Regions from separate parts of the Bacillus sp. SD127 genome, predicted to be linked through region 2. Evidence: predicted binding sites of a transcription regulator. Region 2 holds the regulator's gene; the other holds the start of a gene.
The links. The regulator LexA, encoded in region 2, represses DNA repair genes until DNA is damaged. The targets are predictions, from matches to a motif close to CGAACATATGTTCG.

Region 1 (4,380 bases), 360 kb from region 2:
ATTTTCATACAAATCTCTTTACATTTCTTTCCTCCAGTGCAACTATATAATAAAAAGGACAGAAAGGGGTTTGAAACTTGAAGACTGAAAAAGTCATTCCCTATGACTTGGTAGCGACAAAAATGAATCATTGGTATGTAGCAATTAAAAAGAATTGGGTCGGTAGAGCAGAGGAAATGCGAAAAGAAGTTATGCAAGAAATAAAGATTATGGAAGAGAATCAAGATGTCTTGCTATACTACTCTCTACTCGAATTTAGACATAAATTAATGCTATCGTATATGTACCCTAACGCCATAAAGGACATTGAGAAAAATTATGGTGAGTTAAAAGAGTATGCAGGTCATGAAAACTTAACAGGAATGCTCGAATATTACTATTATTTTTTCATGGGCATGTTCTATTTTAGACAAAAAGAGTTGACGTTCTCCCTTAATCACTATAGACAAGCAGAGAAACATTTGGACTCCATCGATAGCGAAGATATTGAAGTTGAAAAAGCTGAATTTTATTTTAAATTATCAGAAGTGTATTACCACATGAAACAAACTTATTTTTCAATGAATTATGCCATGAGAGCCTATAATATTTTTAAAAAGCAACCTGATGTTGATGGAAACTCTACATACGGGGTACAAAAAGTACGCTGTCAATTCGTCATATTTGGCAATTTACTGGACAGCATGAAGTTTGATGAGGCGTTAAAAAGAGCATATAAAGCTTACCAAGAAGCAGAAGAGCTGAATAAAAATGAGAAGAATCGTGGACATTTAATACGTTCAGCACTGTTTAATATTGGATTATGTTATAATCAAATGGAAGAACTTGATAAAGCATTTTTTCACTTTAATAAGTCGCTCCAAATCATTGAGCCAGAAAACCATGATTATGCAGCTAAAACATTGTTTGTTATCTCCTTCTTAAAAGGAAGGCAAAACGATACTAAAAATGCTCAAGCGTTTTATGAACAATCAAAGCAGATAGCAGAACAGTACAACAATGAAGTAGTTATTGAAAAGCTGAAAATGGTTAAAGGTCTTTTCTTGGACTCGGATTTAAATTTAGTAAGAGAAGCGTTCCAGTTCTTCAGAGAAAGAGGTATGTACCCTGATATGGAAAGCTATGGAGTTGTCATAGCTGATTTTCTCACAGCAAAAAAAGAAGCTTGGGGTGCAATTGAATTTTATCGTTTGGCAAATGAAGCAAGAAGACAAATTAAAAGGGGAGAAGCAATATGAAAACAAAACTAATTATCTGCGCAGTTCTATTATTCGGTGTTGCCGGAACAGTGGGTGCTTCCTATCTCCAACAACAAAACGATACGCTCAAAGTTGCTGAAAGAGCCGAAACGTAAAAACTAATAACTAAGTAAGGAGAATGGAGGGAGCTTCCCTCTATTCTCATGATTTATGTCCACCAGTAAGCCCTGCTCTGTGAAGCGCAGTACCAGCAGGTGTATAAGAAACTGCTCTCAGAATCGCTTTCGATCCGTATTTGCTTCTAATCCCGTCCATTACAAACCCGAGTTTCCTTCTCTTTTCATTATCCACTTCAAATAAACTCAACTGCTGATTAACATCATCCTCAATATTTGATAACGTAACTGAGATACTTCTCACTGTTTTACCCGAGTAAAACTTATTAAAGAGCATCAAACAGCACCTATAAATGTCCATGGTGATATTTGTGGGAAGATCAATTGTTTTGGATCGGTGAAAACCACCACCAAGCTCATCCTTGCTGTATCCAATTCCCAGGCTGATTGTTCGGCCAACTTTATTATGGGTACGTGCCCTTCTTGCGACTTCCTCACAAATCTCTAACAGAACAGCCTTAATCTCTTCTTTTCTTGTGTAATCCCTCATTAAAATTTGACTCTTACCAAAACTAATCTGACCTTGCATCAACGGAGCACCTATTTCTGATAAATCAATTCCGTGAGAGGTAGTACAACTGGTTTCCCATTATTCCAAACTTCTTTTCAAGCAGCTCTAAAGGAAATTTAGCCAACTGACCTACAGTTGATATTCCCATCCGATTCAGATTTCTTTCCATCCTCCCTCCTATTCCCCACATTTTAGACAGCGGGTGAACCTTCCAGAGTTTATTTGGTACATCTTCATATCTCCAACGTGCAATACCACTCTTTGTTTTCTTACTCTCCAGGTCAAGCGCAAGCTTACTGAGTAACATGTTATCTCCAATGCCTACTGTACACATCAAACCAAATTCTCTCCACATGCTGCTTTGAATTGCTTTGGCCATTTCTTCAGGATCTTCTTTTCCTGCATCTAAAAAAGATTCATCAATTGAATACGTATGGACACATTTCTCAGGAACAAATCTGTAAAACAGCTTTGTAATCTCAGTCGAAACTCTGATGAAAAGCTTCATTTGCGGATTTACAATGTGTATTCTTGGATCTTCAGGTATCTCAAATAGTCTCGATCCTGTTTTGATTCCAAAATCTTTTTTAAGTGCAGGAGATGAAGCTAATACTACACTTCCCTGTCTCTCCGTATTCCCTACAACGGCAAGATAGCAAGTTAAGGGGTTCAAACCCATTGTGACAGCCGATACAGAAGCATAAAAGGATTTCATATCGACACAAAGTATATTTTTACGTGGAAATTGTGAGTAATCAATCATTGTATGTGACTCCTATGATGTTATTCATGTTGATATAGACTGTATTGTCGTTCGGATCTTTAACGTGAAGCTTTTGTTGTTCAAAATTAATGTAATGGACTCGGCCGGCGACATTTTCAACGAATCCATTGTTAAAGAGTTTGAATTTCAACTCTTTATTAAATTCAAGTGCTTCAGAAACAAGAATATCCATCTCTTCAATTTGTTGAGCGTCTAAGGACGGCTTTTCAATTTTTGATGCATCAAGTAAGTCTTGTTTAAGCTGTGTCAAATGTTCTGGAAGCATAATTGACGTATATTTGATTGTTCCTCGATCTCTAAGCATATCGACTCACTCCTTTATTGATCTAATATTAACAGAACAAACGTTCCTTATTCAACAAAAATACGAACGAAAGTTCGATGTAAATGTTGGTAATAAAATATAAAGGTCAATAATGATATACGTAGTATTAATAAAGGAGGGATTCTTTTCCACGAAGGAGAGTGTAATGGTTAATGAAGAAGAGGCTAATCGGATTTTTGGTCTTAGTTCCTACTTTGATTATGTCGGGTATTACTTTAATCGAAGCAAATAAAAAGTCCCCTTTGGAAGTAATTGATAATATTCGGGATGAATTTGGTTTATTCAGTGTGCAAATTGGTCAAACAGATCCGGCAATTACAATTGGCATGGATCAAACCAAAAGTGAAGCAAAGCTCCGTGAATATTTAAAAGATAATCTTTCTAGAGAAGCAAAGGAAAAATATAAGATCTATATATTCAAAGATGATATTGAAAAGTTGGAGAAAGAACATCGAGAGTATTTGAAAGTAAATAACCTCAATAAGTAAAACGCCCAGCACTTTATTAAGCTGGGCATTGTTTTCATTATTCAAATAGAATTTCTATAAGCATTAATTGCTTCATTTCGTAACAGCATATTATCTTTATTAACCATGCCTAAGTTATAAGCTTTTTTGATAATATCTAATACCTGCGAATCCATTGCAGAAAGGTTTCCTCCTGCAGTAAATCTTAATTTCCAGTCTTCTAAAGACTTATTCAAATCAGGCGTGCTTTTTTTATTCTCGGGTTTAACAATCTCATTTCTCTCAAGTTTTTCGCAAAACTCGTTAAAACCTATGGAAGATTGCTGAGTATTATTCTGACCATACCCTTCTGTTGCTAAGCTACAAAAAGCTAAGAATTTTGGATCTTTAGTTACATCATAATTAGAAGTGCTAATCACCTGGTTCACTCTCTTTCAAAATCAATTTTTTGGCTATAAAGAAAAGTAGTACCTGAGCTTAGTGCTCTTATCTGAATTGAGTTATCTTGAAGTGCGTCCATTGGAATCTCAAAATATTTATCCCAGCCTATTACCACCTTATTTTGACCAAGGATAGCATCAGATTTAAACATTTTAGCTGTGCCGTCATACAACAGATTTTTACCATCTTTGCCTGTGATAACTGTTAACTTGGTATAACCCATAAACCGAGCTTTCACATATAGTTTATTCCCCTTCAAAACGTTTGGCGCTTTGGTTTGACTAAAAGTGATGTTATCCCAAGCAAAATCGTTTCCGTCTGATGTAATCCCTGTAATTTGTAGATAGTAGAGTGGTAATGCTTCTGCTGCTTTTGCTTTTGATGAACCAGTGAAAGCGAAAGCAACAACTGCTAGAAGAGCAAGCAGTACATATGTAATTCTCTTATTCATTTCCTAAATCCTCCTTGGAACAAGTT
Region 2 (12,587 bases):
GTCCGGTATAGCCGTCATTGTTCGTTCCCCAGAGGGTCATGCGAGTATTCCCGTTCAAGTTTTTGTAGATCGTCATTTGCACTGTGCTTCCGGGACGAAAGCCTTTATTATAAGTGAATTTCTCTTTTCCTTCGATATACGTTTCATCATTTTTAGAACCGACTTTCATGAGCGGTTTCCAGACGTTGTATTGTTTGCTGTACTGAAGGCCGATATCTGCCTCAGTTCCGTTTTTTGCGCTAAAGCCTGAATAAATATAAGGGGTAGAGACAGAGTCTTGGATGTTCACAGTGTCGGGAAGCTTAATTTTAGCCGTGAATACAGCGCCTGTACTGTTTAGGTAGGCGCGTCCGCCGATTCCCTTAGGCAGCTGAGAAGCCGCTTTTGCCACTTGAGTGTCTGCTCCTGGAAGACCTGGAACTCCTGAAGAAATAGTTCCGAAAAGAATAGCTGTTCCTACTGCACCTGCAATTAATACTTTTTTCAACAAAATTCCCCCTTTTAAAAGTGGTTTCTTCAATTATTATACCTTATTTTGGAACTTCTTTTATTAAGATAAATCGACAAAATCGTTAAAATCTCTTGTTTATGAATGGGTTATGTTTATATATTGACACCATAGATCTAAAAATAAACTAATTAAACTATGTACCAAATGTTCAATTTTTATTAAAAAATCGGCATTAAGGAGCAAATAATAATTGTAAGACATTCACCAAAGGTAAAAAAGCTTTATCCTTTTTTAACAAATTAGACCTATGATTCGTTTAGACATTGAAGTTACATAGTTTTTTCTGCAAAAAAACCCCCGGCCATTGACCGGGGAAGCAAAATTGAGGAGATTAAATGGAGTATTAGCAGTGTTTCTTACGCTTTTTATACTCTACAACGTAGTCATAGTCTTTTTTGTCGTGATCATAATGTTTTTTGTCATAATCACAGTAGTAATCTTTTTTGTCATGGTGATCATAATGTTTTTTGTCATAGTCGTAATACTTCTTGTAATACGTTTTCTTAACCGTATAATACTCTTCTTTATATTTTTTGTAATAACCCATAAATACCCCTCCTTTTATGATCATACGCTTTATTATATGGAAGTTAGAGTTTGCGGATTGGACAGTTTAAATTGCAAAAGTAAAAAAGGGCTGTCCAAAAAAAGAAGTTGAGGAAAAATCAGAGGAAAACTGAGGGATCATGCAGAAACAACAATATAAAAAAAGCCGATATGCATCGGCCAAATCATTTTACCTTACATTTGCTTGTCTTCTTTGTTTTCTGAACCACTACTTCTTATGTCTTGAGTCAATCCGCTGGTCGCTTTTTTAAATTCTGATAAGGCTTTTCCGGCAGATCGGCCAAGCGCAGGCAGCTTATCAGGACCAAACACTAAAAAACCTACAAATAAAATAACTAAAATTTTTGTGACGCTTAATTCCATGATGCTTCTCCTCCTCTTGTTTGAAGTACGAACCCTTATTAACAAATTATAAAAGATGGCGGTTCAAATGAGAATACGTCTGTTTTGAATATTTTGTATAACACAGGCGAAGGGAGAATGATGTGATTTATTCAGGAAAAAATGCTGATGATAAAACGTATGGCTTCCAATGCCATACACATACCTGCAATTTTATTTAAAGGGGGGTGATATATATATAACTGTAAGTTGCTATGATCAAAATAAGGGGGAGATATTAATTATGAGATGCAATAAGCTAATAGGGTGCCTGTCTGTTTTCATGTTCGCTGTCGCTTTTCCATTATCTGCACATGCAGAAAAAGCGGGAACTGCTGGAGCCGGAGAGTGGGATAAGCTTGGGACTTACACTTATACTTATTCAAGTCCGACGGTATACTCGAGCGGAGGTGATTTTAGAGTTTGTCTTTCAGGAAGTACACCTTTCTCCGTATCGCTGCATCTATATGAGGATGATGCTGGTGACAACCCTGATGAATATGTGGGTTCTAATTATTTTTCACCCGGAGAATGTCATACCTTTAGCAGTATCGGGAAATTTGTAGATGGAAGCAATAACAAGGCAGAGTTCTTTGTTACTGATTACTCTGGTAAATCAAAAACAGTTACGTTTTACGATTGATTCGGAGATACAGTTCAGTGAATATAACTATGTCATGAATAAAAGAGAGAGGGAGCTCTCTCTTTTTATACTGTATGAGCAATGAAATACCTTACTCTTGAACAGCCTTGCGAAGTCGTTCATTCACAATGCCTGTCCAGCCGCCATCCATCTTATCCCGAATGACTGAGCTTTTCTCGTTTGCCTTACCGATCATTTCATCAGGCTTCTTCCAACCGCTGTGGATGAGAGTGAATTCTGTTTTGTTCCCTACGTCTGTTAATTGAAATGTAACAATCCATCCATCAGTATCCCATTCAAAAGAAAGCTCTCCGGGAGCATGAACCGTCAAAACTTTGCAAGGTGATGGTCCAAATGGTGATTGTAAATGAAATTTATATCCTTCCTTCAGCTGAAAATCATTCGGCATAAACCACTTGGCTATGCCTTCTGAAGTTGAGACTGTCTCCCAAACCTTTTGAATAGGCGCCTCTAATGTTACATGTTTCGTAATGTCCGGTAATGTTTTTTCTTGATATTTATCCATATATTGCTCCTCTTTATCCAATATATACTTTCAAGCAAATTTTATATCATCTAACGAAATCATGTCCATAGTGAGCATGAATTATGCTGAATCTGTTGTCAGCAAGTGTTTCATTCTATAAATTTCACGATTAAAAGTGAATTTATTATCCATTTATTGTTATATTGAGTGGTGAAAGGCAGGGGAAGTCTCATGCAAAAAAACGAAAATACAGCAGGAGAGCGGAAAATATATATCACGGTCTTTTCATTCTTGATGATTTGTGTAGCTGCAATGGGCTTTTATGAACAAAGATTTCTTTTTAATCAATTAGCATTTCGGGTATTTGTGCACTGATCAGTTTTGTGTTATTGGCCAATGTGCTGTTTTTCTGGAAAAAAAGAAGAGCATAGCATATGTCTCAGGCATTTCGGGTATTTGTGCACTGATCAGTTTTGTGTTATTGGCCAATGTGCTGTTTTTCTGGAAAAAAAGAAGAGCATAGCATATGTCTCAGGCATTTTGGCTGTAGTTAATGTAATTATGCTGATAACTCTGCTTTTTATATTGTGATGAGAAGGTAAAGAAGGAGGGTTCTTCGTGCTCGGTAAAATAAAAGCGGCCATTGATAATAGTCCGGGAAAACCCGCGAAAATTGTAGTTAATGAAAGCACACTTCAGCAGTTAAAAGAAGAGATGCGTTTTGTTTATGTTTCCAAACCTAAAACCATTATGGGGATTCCTGTGGAGGTTTCAGATGATGTAGAAGGCTTTGAACTCAAATTTTAACGTTAATATATTTTAATACTATAAATATGCTAATATAGGAACTGCTAGAAAAAGAAGGGAGGAGGGGTTGTGAAACAGAAGCCGATTTATGTCGAAATCGAGATGACATCTGACCTAGACAAGCTTTGGGAATATACGCAAAACCCATCGCTACATAAGGAATGGGATCTGCGGTTTTCTGATATTACATATTTACACAGAAGCGTAAATGAAGCGCAGAGGTTTCTTTACGAGACAAGAATTGGCTTTGGATTAAAGGTGTCAGGTGCTGGTGAAACCGTGGGTACGAAATTGCATTCCTCTCAAAGAGTATCCTCCCTGGCCTTTTCCTCCAACCATCCGTTATCCCTGATTAAAAAAGGCAGCGGGTATTGGAAATACATACAGCATGATAACGGGAAGCTTACATTTATGACGCAGTATCAATATGAAACGGCATATGGCTTTCTAGGAAGATGGATTGACCGTTTATTATTTCGGCCGCTGTTGGGCTGGGCAACAGCATGGAGTTTTGATTCATTGAGACTTTGGATTGAACAAAATAAACATCCGAAACAATTGATCCGTTATGCGTTTGTCTATATGCTGACGTGCTTGTTTTTTAGTCTGTTTTGGTTTTACCACGGGTTTATAGATCTTGAAACGAACAACATGGCAGGAGCTGCGAAGATAGGATTGGGCATTTTATGGCTGAGTCCATTAAAGAGAAAATGGACACTTCATGCTGTGCAGACCTGTATCTTTGCTGTCTTCGCTTTTCTAGATGCTGGAATATATTCTTTACTGTTAAGTGTGATTACTGCGGCAAGCGGCTTGATCAGTCTCCGGCTTCCAAGTGCTCGGCATACGAAACGAAAAAGAAAGAAGTGAAATGGTGAGTTCAATGTATAAAAAAACAATTATAAATTATCATCTATTACATCCCAAGCTGCAGAAACGTTATCAATTAGACAGGTCACATACATTCAGCGGAAGAGGAACGATGTCAGAAATAAGCGGAGGTTCTTTTTTTGTCAGAATGCTGCTGAAGTGCGGGGTGTTTTTTAGATGTTTCTTTTCAGAAAGAGGAAAGGACATCCCTTTTACAATTAAAAACAGAACATGTCTTACGAAGCAGGAACATACGGGGATTGAATGGAATCGGACTTTTGTCTTTAAAGATAAAAAGCGTTTCTTTGATGCAGTTATGGTATACGACGAAAATGAAAAACGAATACTTGATTTTTTCGGCCAACCTCATATTATGCTGTCCGTTTTAACTTTTGAAGCACTCTCTGACGGGTCTCTCTACATTACATCAGGAAAGCAATGGCTATTAATATGCGGAAAAAGAATTCCTTTGCCAAAATGGCTGAGCGGTAATTCCACTGTTTGCGAAACTTTTGATGAAAGCAACAACTGTTTCACTATTCAAGTTCATGTGGAAAATGCAATTCTGGGAACTCTTTTTTATTATAAAGGGACGTTTCAGGAAACAGAGGGAGAAGTATGTTAAAACGAAACGGCATCATTAGTGCGCTTTGTTTCATTTGGTTTCTTGTATCTGAAGCTCCCGACATATCAGTTGCGGAGGCGCTTGTCTTGTTTTCCATTCTCTTTTTTGTGCCGGGAATTTTTCCTTTTGTTTTTCATCAATCAGCTCACAGGACTATTCAATTTTCGGAAAAATTATTGATGCACATCTATCCGGCAGCAGCTGTTTTCGCGGTGTTAGCCCTTGTGACCGACGTGGGGTATTTTGCACTGATCTGGTGGATATACACTGCTTTGTTGGCTTTATATGGTTTGTTGCGGCTCTTGAAAACAAAAATACATAGAATCGAAGAAACATCTATTTTATTTGGACTCTTTTATTTAGGAGGAGGGGGATTTTGGTTTTTTGCCTATGCTGCGCATTTACATATCCTGCACTTCGGTCCTCTTATTATTTTGCTCACAGCTGTTCATTTTCACTATTCTGCTTTTCTAATCCCGATCTTTAATGGTTTACTTGGCAGAGTCAATAGAGAAAAACGGGTTATGTACGGTTGGGTGACATGGATTATTTTACTGTCGCCGCTCCTCATCGCACTCGGAATAACATACTCAAAAACACTTGATATCTTGGCGGTTGGTATCTATATGGCGGCACTTTATCTTAACTCATACTTAATATTTAAGACAGCTTTTCGCAGTAAGACAGGAAAAGTGCTTATCCGACTGTCTTCTGTCGTGTTAATGATAACGATCTGTTTCTCTTTCATTTACTCATTCGGTGTATTCCGGCAAGAAGTCACGCTAACCATCAGCCAAATGATTTGGATACACGGTGTCGTGAACGCATTCGGTGTTATTTTGCCGGCTCTTGCAGGATGGAGAAAAGAAAATCCTCAGCTATCGGATGCGAGTGTCAAGGTTTTCAGCCGTATATACGGAAAGAGAACAATCGGAAAGAACTTTTTGCACAACATTCACGCTGAAAATAACATTCAATATAGCGGACTTGTGGATGATATGAGAAGCCTTCGTTCAAACGATTTTTCACCGGAGCATTTGACACCGTTGATTGTTTCTTTTTATGAACAGACGAAAGATTATGAGGTAAAAGCAAAAGTGACGTGGAGCACTTGGTTTCAGCCCTTTGCGAAAATGTATGAATACATCAGCAAAAGAACCGGACAAATACATCTGTCAACGAATCCTGACTGGTATAGGATGCACAGTACAATAAAAGGTGTCCATTCAAAAAAAGACGGAAGAAAAAAGGTACGTGCCTGGATCAGAACAAATGAAAAAAGCGAAACCATTTTCACCGCGCTATATTCTGTATATCGCTCAAAAGGGGAAGGGTACATGAATATTTCTCTGCCGCTTCCTTTCAGTAACATGACAGGCATTTTAAAGCCTTATCATCACAAAGAGAACCTGATTTTGACCAGCAGGCGGAGAAAAAGCGGTGCTGGGGATGAAGGGATTTATCTTAGAACAAAAGTCGGGACCTGCCCGCTTCCATTATCTGAAACCTTTCTTATAAAGGCTCCGGCGGGCGCAAGCAGGTTAACAGCTGTTCATGAAATGTGGCTGTTTGGGATTCAATTTCTAACTGTAGATTATGACATTACATATTGCCCGTCCAAATGAATAATATAAAACAAAGACAATAGTTCATCTGACAGTCTCTCGTCCGGTAAACAATCGGTTCGGCACATTTTCATGCTGCACCTCATACAGACGGGGAAGGAAGGGTTTTTATGTTTTATATCAGTTTGTTTCTGATTGTATGGCTGGCTGCGGGATTTGCAGTGGGGATGAAGCAAGTTTATGTCGATGAGCTATTCGATAAAGATGTAATCGAAAGGCTTGAAAAAGAAGCAGGTGACTATGATCTTGTTGACCGTTTTATCAAACACCGTTTCATTTATATTGCAGCAGTTACTTTAAGCGGGTTTATTGCTGTTTACAGTGAAATAAAAGCCATGCCGCAAAAGCGGAGAATAAGAAAAATTGAAAAAGACATTAATAAGCTCAATAAAGTAAAGAAACGCCGGAATAACAGAAAGTAAAAGGTGCACAAGCCAGCAGGCGGGTGCATTTTTTTTATTTAATGGGGAATGAGAACAAAGCCGGTGCAATCTTACTTTTTTGCTAAGGAGTATAAATTCATAAATGTGAAGAACAGCGCCCGGGCTAATGGTATATAATATTGTGAATTTAACAAAAATTTAACAAGGAGGACGAGATAATTCGTGCTAAAGCCTCAAAGAGTCCAGCATCCTGTGTTTTTGGTTTTGAGGCGGAGTAGATGAAACCGGCCAAAGTATCCCTGCTCCGCCGTTTGCTCCATTCCTTGAAGCATGTTGATTGTAACATAGTCAAACGTTTTCCATCAACTTTAAAAAATGTAAAATTGTTGTTAATTTTCTTGTTGTTTGTTCCGGTTTCTTCTGTATATGCAGAGGATATCTATCAGAATTTCGAGGAATTAAAGAATCACGAAGATCCTTCAGATTATAACATTGCCACAAAAGAAACCGGCAGCTCTGTGCTTGTTTTAGCTATTCACGGAGGAGGTATTGAAGGCGGCACAAGTGAATTAGCGAGAGAGCTCAGCAAAGAATATTCCATGTATTTGTTTGAAGGTTTGAAGACGTCTGGAAATTCAGTACTGCATATAACAAGCACACATTTTGATGAGCCTCAGGCACTGAAGCTTGTAGCAAGTCATGAGTATGTCATTTCATTGCATGGATATGCAGGAGAGGACCAACAGATACAAATCGGCGGAACAGACCGATCAAGAGCGGCAGAATTAGTTTCAAAACTGCAAAAAGCCGGTTTTCCGGCTGAATTGCTTGGTACGGATCATCCGCATGCAGGCGTAAGTCCAAACAATATAGCGAATAAATCAAAAACCGGTTTGAGCATCCAGTTAGAGATGAGTACAGGTTTCAGAGAATCTTTGTTTGGCATCTTTTCTTTAAAAAGCAGATCCGTGACTCAAAATGAGAGGTTTTATGATTTTACAGAAGTGATGACCCATTTCATAGAAAACAGCTATTAAAATAAGGAGGCTTTGCGCCTCCTTATTTTTCGTCCTTCTGATCATTGGCTTCAGGAAACAATTCATCTGATGCCTCAGTTTGATATTGCAAGGTGTTATCTTTGACAGTCAGTTCGTTTCGGAATGTTTCATCCAGCACATTTTTCAGTAAATACCGGTGAAAAAAATATTCAAAAACAGTAAGGCAGACAGACGCAATCAGAGCGGCTGCAAACGGTGAGAAACCGTTTCTAGTTTGCGTTTCAAGAAAGACCCAAAGAATAACGAGTGAAAGTCCGAAGTCAGCCAGTGAAGCTATCATATTGCTGGTTCTCGGCAAGATCAGGATGTCACCGGAAAGGTATGTTACAAAGCTTAAGAAAAATGCAATAAACAGCACACTTAAAAAGGAAGCATGGTAAACTCTATCCAAAATCACATACAATAGGGCAAGAGTTAAAGCTGTCTTAGAAGCAAGAGCGATAATATGTTTCATTTGATCACCTATATTTGTGGCAAATCTTTAGCGGTATCTGCAGCCTCAAGATCGACACTTATTTGCTGAGTTAAATCTTTAGAATGATAAAAACCCTTTGCAGCCATATAATGAAAAATTTGTTCATGGGTATTCATCGCGTCATGTAAATATTGCTGCAGCGTTTCCCTGACTTCTGGGGAAGAAGATTCTGTGATGGCAGCTGCAATATTCCTTACGCCTGTCTTTGCCGATATTAAAAAATCCGTTGCGATCACTTGTTCGGTCATGCTGCCCATTCCGGCTAATTTTTGAAAGAACTCATTCACGCTTGTTCACCTCTCACTGACAGCAATTCCTGCAAACGCGCAACCTGCTGTTTTGTTTTTTGAGCATCCTGCTCAAGAATACTCTTTAATTCTTCATCTTGTACAAGTCCCGTCATGGTTGAAGATTTTGTCAAACAAAGATTCTTAAACGTAAGCAATTCGTGCAATTCCAACGTTTCATGAAGGCCGTAGCCATTCATAACGGTCATTCCCTTCTGAAGTAATATGGTTTATTTTGAACAAATTGCTTTTGTTTACACTGGTATTTTTTGCTGGTCGTTTGAAACTTTCTGGCTGCAATGCCCGTACACAAGGGGTGGGATGAGCTTCTGTTAAAATAATCAATTATTCACTGGTTTTTAATCATCTATCTTTAAATACTAAGGAGGAGACACAGTGGAGATCAAAGGGATCAATCACTTGTTATTTTCTGTTTCTGATTTACTGACTTCCATCGAGTTTTATCAAAATGTCTTTGATGCTAAACTGCTGGTTAAAGGAAAGAGCACTGCATATTTCGATTTAAACGGCATATGGCTGGCTCTCAACGAAGAGCGTGACATTCCCAGAAATGATATTAACGCTTCTTATACCCATATCGCTTTTACAATTGAGGAAAGCAAGTTTGAAGAAATGTCCGCAAAATTAAAAAACCTTCATGTTACTATTTTGTCTGGGAGAGAACGAGATGTACGTGATCGAAAATCAATTTATTACACTGATCCTGACGGCCATAAATTTGAATTCCATACAGGAACTCTTCAAGACAGACTTCAATATTATAAGCAAGCTAAAACCCACATGGATTTTAACGATTGAAAAAGCACGGGAAACAGAGTAACAGGGAATATACATATTTATCTTATGGGGTTAATATATGGTAAAGGAGGGGGATTGCAGTTGAGAAATAAAATATTGCTCATGACAGCTGTTTTGCTATGTGTTTTTGGAACCGGGACCATTCATGCAGCAACTTCACATTTTGAGCATAAAACCGACTTTATTCTAAATGACGGAACAAAAGCGCTTTATGTAGAAAACATTAGTGATGTACCGGCAATGGATTATTTTTTAGGATACCAATTTACGATATTAGGAGTGAACACTTGTTCAGTTAACATTAAGCTTCAGCGAATGGGACTTGCAGGGGATTATACTACGTTAAGCACAAAACAATTCACCGGTAATTGGTTTGACTTTAGCGCTCACGATAAGGTTTCCATTGAACCTTATCACCGGTATCGAATATTAGCTGAAGAACATTCAGAAAACTGTGCAAGTGTTCATGTAAAAGGCCGCTATGGTGTAGAATATTTTAATTTTGATTGATGCTCACATTTTTGAAAAGAAGTGAGCTTTTTTTGCGGAATAAATTAACTAAATAAACTATGTACTAAATATTCAGTATATTTCCTTTTGCCTCGCTCAATATAAAAGAGGAGAGTATAACTCATCTTTTCACGTCCGAAAATCGAAACATTTATAAGAAAAGAACGTCTAATTTTTTAAACAGCACTTTTTTAAAAAAAAGTTTCATTAAGGAAAGAAAATTTCTTGACTTCAATAATTGAATGATGGATAATTATGGTGTAAACATGATGTTCTTTTTCCTCCTATTCAGGTTCGCACCTAAGCCAGGGCGAGCCTGCTTTTTTTAAAAAACAAAACCCCCACTCCACAAAGGAAGAGGGGGTTTATTCTTTGTAACTGATAGTTCAATAGTTTAATGGACAGTTCTGAACACACCAATTACTTTTCCTAATATGCTGACATTCTGCAGTATGATCGGAGCCATGGTTGGATTTTCAGGCTGTAAGCGAATGTGTGTATCCTCTTTATAGAAACGTTTTACCGTAGCTTCATCATCTTCTGTCATCGCCACTACGATTTCACCGTTATTCGCCGTGTTTTGCTGTTTTACAATAACATAGTCCTTATCAAGTATACCTGCGTCAATCATACTGTCACCCATGATCTCCAGCATAAACACATGCTCATCCGGAGGAACCATACGGTCAGGAAGCGGGAAGTATTCTTCAATGTTTTCAACCGCTGTAATAGGTGAGCCCGCCGTTACTTTTCCGATTACCGGTACATTAACGACTTGGCTTTTTGGAATCTCTACTTCTTCATCCAGAATTTCTATCGCTCTTGGTTTTGTCGGATCGCGTCTAATCAGCCCTTTTGTTTCCAAACGGGCCAAATGGCCATGGACAGTAGAACTGGACGCAAGGCCGACAGCCTCTCCGATCTCTCTAACCGAAGGCGGATATCCTTTTGATTTAACCTCTGCTTTAATAAAACGGAGGATATCAAGTTGCCTTTTTGATAGCTTCGTCATTTTTTGCACCTCTAAACGTCGATTTTAAATAGATTATAGCATGATTTTCCTGACAGTACAAACATAGGTTCGAAGAAAACAATTGACAGAAACATTTGTTCGTATATACTGAAATTATAAAAAGCGAACAAACATTCTTGTCGGAGGTTGTTATCATGAATAAAGAATCTATTATTTTTGTCGGCCTGTTCACTGTGATTCTAAGCGTGGTTATCCTTCTGTTGTCATATACAAGCAGCGACCAGGAGCTTAATCAATATGTTAAAATAAAAGTTCAGTCTGGGGATACGCTCTGGTCGCTTGCTGATCAGGTGGATGACTCAAAAAAGATAAATAAAAGTGATTTTGTTGAATGGGTAGCTGAAAAAAATAATCTCCAGACGTCTGAGATTCAGCCGGGGGATGAATTGGTGATTCCATTAAAAAAGGAACACCCGGCTGCATACGAACTGGCTACTGTTAAATAGAGAGGAAAGGTAGAAAGGTGAAAGCACTCATTTATGCCCGAGTAAGCACAAATAAAGAACAGCAAGAAACCTCATTAAAGCGGCAGGAGGAGGAGCTTACGGCCATTGCTGCCGAGAACGGCATGGAAGTCGTCAAAGTGATTTCTGAAAAAGCCAGCGGATATGAAATGGACCGGGATGGTGTATTTGATTTGCTTGATCATATCAAGAATTCAAATATTGATGTGATTTTAGTTCAGGATGAAACAAGACTCGGCCGGGGAAACGCGAAAATTGCACTTCTTCATTGTATTTACAGGGAAGGTGTGAAAGTATATACGACCGCTCACAGAGGTGAGCTGGAGTTATCAGAGGCTGACTCTATGGTGCTGGAAATCGTCAGCATTGTGGAGGAATACCAGCGGAAAATCCACAACATGAAAATTAAACGCGGAATGAAACGCGCAGTGAAAAATGGTTTTAAGCCACAAAAGAACCTGAAAAACCAGCATGAAAACAGCGGAAAAGAAAGAATAGAAGTTCCGATCTCGGAGATTGTCCGGTTGAGAGCGAATAAACTGACGTTTGCTGAAATCGCGGCTACGTTGAGAGGTTTTGGCTATGATGTGTCAAAGGCGACAGTCCATCGGCGTTTTCAGGAATACATAGAGAATGAGCAGACAGGCGAGTGAATCAGTTGTAAAACTCCTCTTGTTTTAGTAGTATATAGACAAAATGCAATAAAGGAGTTTATCATGATTTCAAACGAAAAAATTGCCAGAATCAATGAACTTGCCGCAAAAGCTAAAGCTGGCGTTATTACAGAAGAAGAAAAAGCTGAACAGCAAAAGCTCCGTCAAGAGTACCTAAAAGGATTTCGTTCTTCTATGAAAAACACATTAAAAAGTGTAAAAATCATTGATCCTGAAGGCAATGACGTAACACCTGAAAAGTTAAAAAGAGAAAAAAATAATAACAGACTTCACTAATATAAGAGGAATACGGCAATATCGTATTCCTCTTTTGTATATACTACAAACAACAGCGCTTTCTTCAGGTGACAAAATTCATCAAGTTTCTC

Region 1: a site for LexA is predicted at 3,038-3,051, ahead of ACQVGS_RS10325 (YolD-like family protein). Genes of this name have one in related genera too.

What each region holds. Positions count from the first base shown of each region.
Region 1 covers NZ_CP191226.1:1,958,092-1,962,471, reverse strand. The annotation lists gene ACQVGS_RS10335 (response regulator aspartate phosphatase) at 78-1,238, shown strand; partial or broken gene ACQVGS_RS10330 (Y-family DNA polymerase) at 1,401-2,649, opposite strand; gene ACQVGS_RS10325 (YolD-like family protein) at 2,642-2,974, opposite strand; gene ACQVGS_RS10320 (YolC/YozM family protein) at 3,148-3,483, shown strand; gene ACQVGS_RS10315 (hypothetical protein) at 3,525-3,881, opposite strand; gene ACQVGS_RS10310 (DUF4879 domain-containing protein) at 3,887-4,354, opposite strand.
Region 2 covers NZ_CP191226.1:2,317,297-2,329,883, reverse strand. The annotation lists gene ACQVGS_RS12370 (YrpD family protein) at 1-490, opposite strand, end outside; gene ACQVGS_RS12365 (spore coat protein CotC) at 855-1,058, opposite strand; gene ACQVGS_RS12360 (twin-arginine translocase TatA/TatE family subunit) at 1,253-1,441, opposite strand; gene ACQVGS_RS12355 (YndA family protein) at 1,704-2,102, shown strand; gene ACQVGS_RS12350 (SRPBCC family protein) at 2,194-2,628, opposite strand; gene ACQVGS_RS12345 (hypothetical protein) at 3,208-3,396, shown strand; gene ACQVGS_RS12340 (hypothetical protein) at 3,466-4,266, shown strand; gene ACQVGS_RS12335 (DUF4166 domain-containing protein) at 4,271-4,891, shown strand; gene ACQVGS_RS12330 (YndJ family protein) at 4,885-6,516, shown strand; gene ACQVGS_RS12325 (hypothetical protein) at 6,627-6,938, shown strand; gene pghL (gamma-polyglutamate hydrolase PghL) at 7,178-7,936, shown strand; gene ACQVGS_RS12315 (YndM family protein) at 7,959-8,411, opposite strand; gene ACQVGS_RS12310 (spore coat protein) at 8,420-8,719, opposite strand; gene ACQVGS_RS12305 (DUF892 family protein) at 8,716-8,919, opposite strand; gene fosM (FosM family fosfomycin resistance protein) at 9,116-9,538, shown strand; gene ACQVGS_RS12295 (hypothetical protein) at 9,620-10,048, shown strand; gene lexA (transcriptional repressor LexA) at 10,443-11,060, opposite strand; gene yneA (cell division suppressor protein YneA) at 11,216-11,527, shown strand; gene ACQVGS_RS12280 (YneB family resolvase-like protein) at 11,545-12,198, shown strand; gene ACQVGS_RS12275 (DUF896 domain-containing protein) at 12,262-12,495, shown strand.